3 regions of the Rothia sp. CCM 9419 genome follow, and region 2 is predicted to be linked to each of the others. Evidence: riboswitches for the same ligand, from Rfam matches in the RefSeq annotation. Region 2 holds a riboswitch; each other region holds the start of a gene.

Region 1 (3,986 bases), on a different contig from region 2:
TCTCCGGATTAGAAGGTACTCCACGAAAAATTGAAAACGCCCTCAAATCAGGCGACTCCGTACTCGTACAAGTTACGAAAGACCCTGTAGGCCATAAAGGCGCTCGCCTAACAAGTCAGGTATCGTTACCAGGACGTTTCTTGGTGTACGTTCCTGGCGGCTCTATGACCGGCATTTCCCGTAAACTACCGGACACCGAACGCGCTCGTCTTAAGAAAATTCTCAAGGATAAACTCCCTGAAGGTGCCGGCGTAATCGTCCGAACTGCAGCGGAGGGAGCTTCTGAAGATGAGCTCACCCACGATATCAACCGTCTACGCGCCCAATGGGAAGACATCAAGAAGCTTGCTGAAGCGCCTAAGACTCTGGCTCCTGAAATGCTGTATCAAGAACCAGACCTCACCATTAAGACTGTTCGTGATGTCTTTAACGAAGACTTCAGCGCCATGGTTGTACAGGGAGACTCCGCATGGGACTCTATTGAAGCGTACTTAACCTACATGGCACCAGACCTTGTGGACCGTCTACAACGCTGGGATAACGAAGAAGACGTTTTTGAGCACTACCGTATTGAAGAACAACTTCATAAAGCTCTCGATCGTAAAGTTTTCTTACCTTCTGGCGGTTCTTTGGTCATTGACCGGACCGAAGCGATGACGGTTGTTGACGTTAACACCGGAAAGTTCATCGGCTCTGGCGGAAACCTCGAAGAAACCGTTACAAAAAATAACCTTGAAGCAGCTGAAGAGATTGTTCGTCAGCTACGTTTGCGTGATATCGGTGGAATCATCGTCATTGACTTCATCGACATGGTTCTAGAATCAAACCGTGAATTGGTTTTGCGTCGTCTGGTAGAGTGCCTTGGCCGTGACCGCACCAAACACCAAGTTGCTGAAGTGACATCTTTGGGTCTGGTTCAGATGACACGTAAACGCATGGGAACTGGGTTACTTGAAGTGTTCTCCGAAGCCTGCGAGAACTGCTCTGGACGTGGACTACTTGTTCATGACCAACCTCTTGAAGGACGTTCTGGCGGTGCTTCAGATTATATCCACCGTTATGAGCGTACTGATCGTGAAGATCGTCGCCGTGCTCGTCATCAGAAATCAGCACGTATTCGTGAATCTCATGCTGAGGCCCCTGCAGAAGAGTCCAACCTCGAACACGATCATCGTGAAGAGTCTCGTCGCGCTGCCGTTGCGTCTATCGCTGCTGCAACACACGAGCATGAAGCTTCTGAGGACGTTACAGAGTCTAAGAGCTCTCGTAAGCGAAAGCGTCGTAAACCATCACGTCGTGATGTAGACGTGAAGAACGTTGAGCAGGCAGAAGACTCCTCATCAGAGCTAGTACTTACTATCGGTGGTGAAGTTGTTGAACTTCCTCATGCTCATGAGCAGGTAGAGGAACAAGAATCGTCAACTGAAGATTCTTCGTTTACTTTAGAATCTTTAGAACAAATCTTTGATTCTAAAGAAAGACAGAGCTCTGTTTCTGAGGATACTGCTGAACAAGAATATGATGAAAATCTTTCTTCTCGATTCACTCAGAACTCTGAACGTTTAGCGGCGATTCGAGCTGGAGAAGCTCGAGCGAGAGCAGCGCAAAAAGCTGGTCGAGATGTCCAACGTAAAGATGAGCAAGACTCATCTCAGAAAGAGGAGACTCCCGTCAAGCGTCGTCGTTCTCGTCGGGCATCTGCACCGGTCTCGTCTGCTGGTTCTTCGGTAGCGGTGAGCGTTTCTGACATCTCTAAAGAACAAGAAGCCCAGCAGTCTCTCGTAACTGGTGTTGCACAACCTGGACGTCAGCAGAGTATCGAAGAAAAAACTGTTCAGGAAGTAACCACTCCCGAGCAGGCTCCTGAGCATACACCAGCACCTCGTAAACGTCGTTCGCGTCGAGCAGTGAGCACTGGTGTGGGTTCTGAGGTGCAGCGTCAAGAACTTTCAGAAGGACAAGCTGCTAAAAGTATTGTTGCTTCTGTTGCAGAAGTACCAACAACCTCAGAACATGAGGAGCATACGGTCATGCTCGGTGTTGGGGTTTCTGCCGACCAGATTAAACGTGAAGGACGATAATCTCATCGTCTCCGCGGTGTGATAAAAGATGGTGTGTTCTATACAGAGCACACCATCTTTTGTTTTGCTGTAAAGAAGAGTCATAATCGCTGTCTTTGCTGAAAACTCTAGCCGTCAGAGTCTATTTTTCCTAGGCTAGTTTAAGCACTTCTACCATAGGTGCATGAATATCAGGACACGGGGTGCTCTTTCATAAGAGCTGAGAAAAACCCGCAGAACCTGCTCTTGTTAGTACAAGCGAAGGGATGTCGATTTTATGGGCGACACTTTAACACCGCATCAACTTTCTATTCAAACACGCGAATATCCGAGAGTGCTGACCATCGCGGGGTCTGATTCTGGTGGTGGTGCGGGAATCCAAGCCGACTTGAAATCTATTGCAGCGCATGGCGGGTACGGGTTGAGCGCTATTACTGCTTTGACTGCTCAAAACACTCGTGGTGTGCAACAGGCTTTTTTTCCTCCGGCACAGTTCTTATCTCAACAATTAGAGGCACTCAGCTCTGATATCGATATTGACGCTGTCAAAATTGGCATGTTAGGCACTTCTGACGTCATTGCTGCTGTGCGTTCATGGTTGCAAAAATATCGTCCTCCCGTTGTGGTTCTAGACCCTGTTATGGTTGCTACAAGTGGAGATTCTTTAGCTGAAGAAGACTCGGTAGCAGAGCTTTCTTCATTATTTCCTTATGCTGATGTCATCACCCCTAACGCTCATGAGATGGCTGTTCTGCTAGGTGAAGAATCTACTGAACAATGGTCAGTTTTATGTGAGCAGGGGCAGCGTCTAGCTGATTGTTATAAAGTCGCGGTTCTTGTTAAAGGTGGACATTGTTCAGGGGAGAGAACTTCTGATGCGCTGATGATGCCAGGTCATAGTGAACCAGTATGGGTTGGTTCTTCTGAACGTGCACAGGTTCGTACCACACATGGTACGGGGTGTTCTTTTTCTGCTGCTTTAGCGACTGAGCTTGCGCGTACAGGGTGCTGGCAGACTTCTCTAGAACGCGTTAAACGGTGGATTACGGGAGCTATTAACAACGGTCAAAGACTTGAGGTTGGTGGCGGGAACGGGCCGATTGATCATTTTTATCATGTTCATTCTGTGATATCTGAACAAAGTGCACGAGTTAGCGATGTCGATAAATATTTGCTACAGGCTCAAGACCTTGACATGGTGCGTTTGCGTGAGAGCTTCTCTGAATACGCCTGGGAATTGAGTACCTCTATCAGAGAACAGGTTAACAGCTGCCCTTTTGTTGAAGGTCTTGGTGACGGCTCTCTACCTCAGGATGCTTTTATCTATTATTTAGACCAAGATGGTTTATATCTTAAAGAATATTCTCGTGCTCTAGGGCAGGTTAGTATTCGTGCAACGGACACTGAGTCACGGATGTTCTTTGCTCACGGTGCAGTTGAAGCTGTTGAGGTTGAATCTGAGTTGCATCGCCGGTGGGTGAGTCGTTTTAGGGATTCTGCGTATGTTACGGGGATACCCAGTACGACGACAGAGGCCTATACTGATTTTCTTTTAGCGCGCACCATGGAAAGTTATGGTGTGGGTGCCGCTGCTGTTCTCCCGTGTTATTGGTTATACGCTGAGATTGGAAAAAACCTATACTCTGCCTATCAAGAGTATGCGGGGGAGCACCCCTATGGTGAATGGCTTGAGGCGTATTCTTCAGAAGAGTTTCAAACATCAGCCCATCAGGCTGTGAACTTCGTCAATAAAATAGCTAGAATAGTGTCGGATGGCGAGCTGATTTCCATGAAAAACGCCTTTTTGAGAGCTTGTTGGCTAGAGCTTCGTTTCTTTGAAGAACCAATTTCGGCGTGTCACTTGCCCTTGCGGGGGTAGTTGTCGTAGTCTTGTCTTTCGGTGCTTCTTAAGTTCGTTTTACACGT
Region 2 (3,986 bases):
CGCGCAAGTTGTCGTGGCCCAAATTCAAGTTCTTCACGTACCGTAGCAGTTAAAAACTGTTGCTCAGGTTCTTGAAAGACTAGACCAATACGCGAAGCAATATCACGAGAACGCCACTGCGTCATATCAGGTGAAGGCTCCTTATACTGCCGTGACGGTGAAGGAGCAGCTTCTTCTAAAAATGCTGACGTTGCTACAATCTCCCCAGAAACAGGGTAGAGTAACCCAGCTAAGGTCAGAGCAAAAGTAGATTTTCCGGCACCATTACAGCCAAGAACACTTGTATGTTCACCAGCTCGGATAGAAGCATTAATCCCTGAAGAAACAATAGGCGCATCAAAAACATACGGTTCAGAACAATTCTTAAGGGCCTTTCGTCGTTTACGTCGCTCTCGTGCAGAAGGATAATGACGAGTTACTGCCACATTACGAGCACAAATTAGCTCTGCCCCAGCCTGTTGCGTTGAAGGAAGAACCTCTGGTGTGTAGTCGGGAACCCATACCCCCGCAGAAATAAGCTCTTCCCTCGCTTCTGCAAGAACCTCAGTAGGTGAACCATCATGAGTAACACGTCCACCTGCGCCAAGAACAATAATTCTGTCCATATGCTCAGCCCACACACCAACACGATGTTCAATAACGACAAGGGTTGCTCCCGTATGTTTTTGTGCGCGTATTACGGCATCACGAACATCTTCAACACCAGCAGGATCAAGATTTGCTGTTGGTTCATCTAAGAAAATACCACCGGGATGCATCGCAAGGATGCCAGCCAACCCTAGTCGTTGTTTTTGTCCGCCAGATAGGGCACTCGTCGGATGTGATAAGTCAAACTTCTCTAAGCCAACATCTGCTAGAGCGCGTTTAACACGTTCCCATATTTGTTCATGCGGCACACCTAAATTTTCGGGCCCGAAAGCAACATCATCTCCTATACGAGATAGCACAATAGATGACTCTGGGTCCTGTTGCATAAGTCCTACTGCGCCGTGAGCATCTTCAGCAGGTATACCATCGATGGTGATAGTGCCCTGTTGAGATTGGCCATCATCGTCGTGTAATAGCCCGCCCATGGCGTGCAGAAGGGTTGATTTGCCTGCGCCAGAAGAACCCAAAAGAAGCACTTTTTGTCCAGGTTCAATGGTCAGGTTTACAGATTCTAGAGTAGGTTTTTCTCGTCCTGCGTAATGCCAACCAAACTCACGTACACTAATACGAACGCCACGCACCGGCTGAGAGTCAGCAGGCGGTGGCGTTATGGAAGATGTTGTATCCACGGTTAGGCGCGTGCTCGTTTCGACCGTCCAGAAGCCAAGGACGACAAGACACCCGTTTGTGCTAGTGCTTTCATTAAGAACCACGAAAGAACCCCAGCAAGCAATGCCCCAGAAATCGTTCCGCATGCCGTGTAAACCAGCATCTTCGCAAAAGAAAGCTCATTTGCGTAGTAGATGATAATTTCTGAGACGCCCATACCGAAGCCAGATACTGCGCCGGCAAGAGCTGCGACCATAATATTCCACTGGCGGTAAAGGAATACCACAAAAATAAGTTCTGCACCAAGACCTTGGATTAAGCCTGAGATAATAACGGACATACCAAAATGTGTGCCAAGGATACCCTCAATGATGGCGCCAAGAAGTTCACAATATAGTGCTGCACCAGGTTTACGGATAACAATTCCGCCCAGCACACCAGCAATCAGCCAGCCACCGCCAATAAGAGGCATATATTCTGGTACCGTTGCAAAAATCGTTTTTGCCAGCGGGTAAATCGCAACAGACCAGAACCAGAAAATGAGTCCGCATGCTACGGACAGGACAGAGGCGATAACGATATCGTTAACTCGCCACGCTAAAGAAGATTTCTTAGCCATCGTAAATTTTCCTTCCCGAATACAGGAAGGGGAACGTTACACTACGTGAACGTTTGAGAGAACTCGACTTCCTAAACGCCGGTACTAACCGGATCAGGTTCGAGGGTCTGCTTTCGCACTCTCAGCACCCTACGGTGCTCCCCTGTCGCTTCTATACGTATATGTTTATACGGCTTTATTGTCAAAGCCTTGTTCAGTATAGTTTGTTCACTACGTTCAATTCCACCCTCCAGAGAAGTTATGACAATATCTGCAGTTTCCACACTTTCTTAGAGAATTATTCGTGAGTAGTAATACGCTGTTGGGCTTCTCCTGTTATAGGATTGCTAAGGATACTCATCAACGATGGAGAAAAACATGAACCCCATTAATCTTGTAGGAACCGCAGCTTCTCTTGCCGGCATCACCGTGGCAAACAAAGCGCTCTCTGCAACATGGAAAAAAGTAACCGGAAATGAACCACCCGCAAGCAACCCCGACGATGATGAGCGTTGGCGAGACATCATTCTATGGTCACTTCTGACCGGTCTTGTTGGCACCGTTATCAAAGTCAGCATCACCCGTAAAACTAATGAGGTCAAAGCAAAACGCAAAAATGACCCCATCGGACAAAACGAAGTCTAAGAACAACATCTCTTAGAAAACCTCATCCTCGTGTAGACGGCAACAGTCATCTTGTTGCCGTCTACACTTCTTTAAACCCCATAAACTTACCGCTCATCAGCACTAACAAATCCTTTGAAGATAAGCCCACTGTAAGTGAACCTTAGACAGTGCACATAGTTCTGGTAAAAAGTACACAAATTTCTTCACTTTATCTTTGTTTCTGCGGGTATTTCACACCATTACCCATGCTCAATAGATACTCTTATCCTTATGAGCAAACACGCCAAAGAGCAGAACGAATCTGCACCATTAGGGACCCGCGGCACCATCACAGCCTGGGCATTATGGGACGCCGGTGGCGCTTCCTTCAACGCGGTCATGACAACATTCGTCTTCACCGTCTACCTCACCAGCAAAGCATTCGGCGACCCTAAAGACGCCTCCGAAATGCTATCCACAGGCCTCGCCATTGCAGGACTGCTCATCGCATTACTTGCCCCCGTCACAGGGCAACGCGCAGACGCATCAGGTCAACGCACCCTATGGTTAGCAGTCAACACGTTCCTCACAGCCGTGCTCATGGCACTCTGCTTCTTCACCTTCCCCGAACCACAATGGCTCCTCTACGGTGTAACGCTCATCTGCGCAGCAAACGTCATGAACGAGTTCGCCATCGTCAACTACAACGCGCTACTTCCAGAACTATCAACGCCCTCAACGGTTGGAAAAATTAGTGGTATCGGATGGTCTGCAGGCTACTTCGGCGGAATCATCGCCTTAGGAATCGTCCTCTTCGCGTTCGTGGGACTTGGCTCAGACACCGGTTTCTTAGGTATCTCACCCGATAACTCTTTGAATATTCGCGCAGTTGCCATCTTCTCAGCAGTATGGTCCATCGTGCTTAGCACACCGCTTGTTATTGCGCTCTATCGTCACGACCGTCGTCACCCCAAAAAACCAGTAGCACCCAAAGTTGGGCTCATCGACTCCTACAAAAAGCTCTGTACAACACTAAAAGCCCTCTACAAAAACTCACCTAAAACCCTCGCATTCCTCTTTGCTTCAGCAATTTTCCGTGACGGGTTTACCGGTATTTTCACCTTCGGCGGTATCGTCGCCGCAGGTACTTTTGGGTTTAGCACCACAGAAATCATCATCTTCGCTATCGCAGGTAACGTTGTTGCCGGTATCGGTGCACTTCTCGGCGGTAAATTTGATGACCTCATCGGACCCAAACGAGTTATCGTCTCTAGCCTTGTCTGCTTGCTCATCTCTGCAACCCCGCTCCTATTTATCCAAAACCCTATTGTCTTCTGGATTTGTGGATTAGGGCTCTGCGCTTTCGTCGGGCCAGCACAATCCGCGTCACGAACCTACCTCTCGCGTATCACCCCACCCGGGCATGAAGGAGAAATCTTCGGACTATACTCCACCACAGGACGCGCAGCAGCACCCCTAGCACCGCTACTATTTGGACTATTCGTCTGGGCGTTCGGTGCACAAA
Region 3 (3,986 bases), on a different contig from region 2:
CTGCCATTGCTACGGGGTTTTGGGCTCGGGTGACGGCTGAGGCGAGGAGGACAGCATCGCAGCCTAGTTCCATTGCTTGTGTTGCTTGGCTGGCTGTTCCGATGCCGGCGTCGATGATGACGGGAACGTCTAGTTCGCTGGTGATGAGTTGGATGTTGTGTGGGTTGAGTATTCCTAGTCCTGTGCCGATGGGTGCGCCAAGGGGCATGACGGCGCTGGCGCCTGCATTTTGTAGGTGTCGTGCGGTGATGGGGTCGTCGTTGGTGTAGGCGAATACGGTAAAGCCTCGTTCGGCGAGTGTTTCGGTGGCTTCGATTAGTTCGTAGGTGTCGGGTAGGAGTGTTGTTTCGTCTGCGATGACTTCTAACTTAATCCAGTGTGTTTGGAGTGCTTCTCGGGCAAGTTCTGCGGTTAGTAGTGCGTCTTTTGCGGTGTAGCAGCCTGCGGTGTTCGGCAGAATTTTGATGTTGTTGCGTTTCAGAATGGAGTAGAGAGATTCTTTTCCGCTGGGGTTGTATCGTCGCATGGCGACGGTGGTCAGTTCTGTTCCTGAGCTAAGGAGTGCTTCTTCGAGGTGTTGTAGTGAGGTGATTCCTCCGGTGCCCATGATAAGTCGTGAGTTGAGGTCTACTCCGTCGATGTTCAGTGGTGGAATGTTTGTTGGTGTCATGTTCTTTTTATCTCGAGTTTGTTGTTTGTGCTGGTGGTGTTATCCGCCTTGTACGGCGGTGATGATTTCTAGCCTGTCATAGTGGTTTGCGGTGGTGTGTGCCCATTGGTTGCGTGGTAGTACGGTGTCGTTGAGTGCTACGGCGATGCCAAGGGGTGTTCCGTCTTGGGCGTTTCCTTGGTCGTTGAGGGCGGTGTTGATGGTGTCTTCGACGAGTTTTTTGATGGTTTGTGGTGTCGTATAGGTGTGTTCTGCACCGTTAATTGTGAGGGTGATGTTCATTGGGGTTTTCCTCCGTTGGTTTAGGGTTTTGTTGGGTTGGCGTGAAGCGTTGTGGACGGCAAGCGTAGAGGTCTTTTCTGTCGTCTTCGGTGAGGGTTTCAGTGATGAGGTGTTCTACGAGTTCTGCTGCTCGTGGTGAAAGCAGTATTCCGTGACGGAAGTAGCCGTTTGAGAGGATGAGGTTTTTGAGTGGTTTACCGTGGTGTTCGATTGTGCCGATGAGGGGCAGGTCGTCGGGTGTTCCGGGGCGTGCTCGTGAGATTATTTCGTAGAGTTCGAGTTCTGTGATGGCGGGGATAAGCTCTCTTGCATCACGTAGTAGTTGGTATATTCCGCCAGCGTTGATACCGGGCATATGGTCTTCACGTGATGTTGCACCGATGACGACGGTGTTGTCTTCACGGGGAACGATGTAAACAGGTTGGGAGCGGACGATACCGCGAATTGTTGAGGTGATGAAGGGCCGCTGGTTTTCAGGTACGCGGAGACGAAGCACATCACCGTAGACGGGGCGTAAAGGGAGTTCTTTGAGCGCTGGTATGCCCTGAAGTTCTAAGGTTCCGAGGCCGTTAGCGACGATGATATATGTTGCGTGGAGTTCTCCGGTGTGCTGTTGCCCTGTCGTGGGGTTTTGGTATTCCCAGTAGATGCCGCGGGCGTGTGTTTGGTCTGCGTCGAGAAGAATTTTTTGGGCTCTCACAGGGTAGAGCTGTTCGTGTAAGAGGTGTATGAGCCCTTGGCAGTACCAGCGCGGGTTAATCTGGTGGTCGCCGGCTATTTCCACGACTCCTGCAAGACGCGAGGAGAGGCTTGGTTCTTGAGAACGAGCTTTTCGGATGGATATTTTTTGGGTTTCTAAACCTAGCTCTTGCTGATATTGTTGGAGGTCTTCTAGAGCATTTTTATCAGCATGATCGTAGGCGCATACGAGGGTTTTTGTTTCTTGTCTACCAACGTGAATACCGGATTCTTCTTGAATGTGTTGTGCAAAGGATGGGTATAGTTGCGCTGCCCGTTTCATCAGCTGAACTAATGGTTCTTGGCGAAATTGTGTTTCAGATGCTGGGGCAAGCATTCCGGCGGCTGCTCGTGTTGCTTCTGAAGCGGGATGTGGGTCTAAGACAGCAACGCTATACCCTATTTTTTGGAGACGGTACGCGGTCGATAATCCGATAATTCCTGCACCGATGACTGCAATATCTACTGTTGAGGGTGGTTCTTTGGATAGTTCGGGTATATATTGATGAATAGTTGAATCTTCATCGTGCGGGTTAAACAACGTCGCACCCATGACGAACACTTCCTTCCGGCGGCATAACCCGCATCAAGTAAGACGGTCGGCTCTCTTAGCCCTCTCAGCGTCGTGAAGATATATCTATTGTGATATGGCGCGATATATCTGACGCTCCCGTAGGTCACTCTAAGTATAAGCCTCAATCTTTTTGATACAAGGAGACCTCAAAACTATGTCCGTTTATGAACAACAGCCTTTCGCCACTTCTTTCGTGGATTCTTCTTCAACGCTTCGTCGCGAGCGCCTTGAAAAGCTTCACAAAGCACGCTTGTACTTGTGTACGGATGCGCGTTTATCTCGTGGAGATTTAGAGTCTTTTCTGGATGAAGCCTATAGTGGCGGTGTTGATATTATTCAGCTGCGTGATAAGAAGATTTCTGTGCAACAGGAGCTAGCAGCTTTAGAGGTTCTCAAAAAGGTGGCGCGTCGTCACGATAAGCTTTTTGCGGTCAATGACCGTGCTGATGTTGCCGCTCTTATGGGTGCTGATATTTTTCATCGAGGTCAAGACGATCTTTCTGCAGTGCAGGCGCGCAGGTTATTAGGTGCCGATGTTCTTGTAGGTGCTTCAACACATGGAGTGTCTCAGGGGCAGGAGGCTGCTACCGATAAGAATATTGATTATTTTGCGTGTGGGCCGGTGTGGCCGACGCCGACGAAGCCGGGGCGTGCAGCAACAGGCGTGGAGTATCTTGAGCAGGTTGCTCAGTTTGCCGGTCAGAAACCGTGGTTTGCTATTGGTGGCGTTAACGTGGATACGGTGTCAGAGGTTTGTCAGGCAGGTGCCTCACGTATTGTTGTGGTGCGTGCTTTAACCGAAGCTGCTGATGTTCGTAGCGCAGCAAAACAACTGAAGGGTGCGTTAGAAGTTGTTTAGCTTTCTCTAAAGAGTTTTGGTTGTCGTTGAAAGGTATTCTTCCCACCCTTGTTTTACGAGAGTGTGTATCTGTCCTAGTGTCTGTGACATGGTTTTTGTGTGGGCGATAATCGGTAAGAAATTGGTGTCGCCAGACCATCGTGGGAGGATATGCTGGTGTAGGTGATCGGCTATTCCGGCTCCCCCAATTTTGCCTTGATTCATCCCAATATTGAATCCGTCTGTTTTGCTGACTTGACGTAGCACACGCATCGCTTGTTGGGTGAGAACCCCTATTTCGGTTAGTTCTTCGACGGTTGCGTCATCGTAATATGGGATATGCCGGTATGGCAGAATCAGCAGGTGCCCTGGGTTATATGGGTAGAGGTTTAAGATGGCGTACGCGTATTTACCTCGATGAACAATCAGAGATTCTTCGTCAGAGCGTTCGGGAGCACTACAAAAGGGGCACGTCTGTTCTTGGTAGTCTTTTTGCCCTCCGCTGACGTATGCCTTACGGTGAGGTGTCCAAAGCCGTTGGAAAGCATCTGGGACTTGTGGCAGTTCAAAGCTATCGGTGGTGTACTCCATGGTCTTTAGTGTACCTGTAGGCTCATACGCTCTATGTGAATGTTGCTAAAAGATTCTTGTGGATGCTACCGGAAAAGTCTTTTCCGGTAGCATCCACACAGATTATGCGAGTGCGATACTCCTAGCAGAATAGGTTCTAACTATTCTTCAAGTAGTCCACGTCGACGTAATAGTGGTTCAATTCGTGGGTCTCGTCCTCGTAACTGTCGGAAAGACTCTGCCGGGTCTTGGCTATTTCCTGTTGTGAGGATAGCGTTTTTGAAGGTTTCACCGTTGTGGCGGGTTGCTCCCCC

Evidence for each region. A riboswitch is a leader RNA that binds a small molecule or an ion and turns the genes downstream of it on or off. The one in region 2 is predicted to bind thiamine pyrophosphate.
Region 1: another riboswitch for thiamine pyrophosphate. It lies ahead of ACN08W_RS07295 (bifunctional hydroxymethylpyrimidine kinase/phosphomethylpyrimidine kinase); the one in region 2 lies ahead of ACN08W_RS07855 (ECF transporter S component).
Region 3: another riboswitch for thiamine pyrophosphate. It lies ahead of thiO (glycine oxidase ThiO); the one in region 2 lies ahead of ACN08W_RS07855 (ECF transporter S component).

The regions. Positions count from the first base shown of each region.
Region 1 is NZ_JBLXXY010000008.1:24,971-28,956, forward strand. Features, by position in the region: gene ACN08W_RS07290 (Rne/Rng family ribonuclease) at 1-2,081, shown strand, start outside; TPP riboswitch at 2,250-2,344, shown strand; gene ACN08W_RS07295 (bifunctional hydroxymethylpyrimidine kinase/phosphomethylpyrimidine kinase) at 2,338-3,939, shown strand.
Region 2 is NZ_JBLXXY010000009.1:31,843-35,828, forward strand. Features, by position in the region: gene ACN08W_RS07850 (ABC transporter ATP-binding protein) at 1-1,277, opposite strand, end outside; gene ACN08W_RS07855 (ECF transporter S component) at 1,280-1,876, opposite strand; TPP riboswitch at 1,928-2,030, opposite strand; gene ACN08W_RS07860 (DUF4235 domain-containing protein) at 2,222-2,500, shown strand; gene ACN08W_RS07865 (MFS transporter) at 2,753-3,986, shown strand, end outside.
Region 3 is NZ_JBLXXY010000008.1:47,932-51,917, reverse strand. Features, by position in the region: gene ACN08W_RS07420 (thiazole synthase) at 1-670, opposite strand, end outside; gene thiS (sulfur carrier protein ThiS) at 710-952, opposite strand; gene thiO (glycine oxidase ThiO) at 930-2,243, opposite strand; TPP riboswitch at 2,237-2,374, opposite strand; gene thiE (thiamine phosphate synthase) at 2,419-3,123, shown strand; gene ACN08W_RS07400 (HIT family protein) at 3,130-3,693, opposite strand; gene ACN08W_RS07395 (M3 family metallopeptidase) at 3,834-3,986, opposite strand, start outside.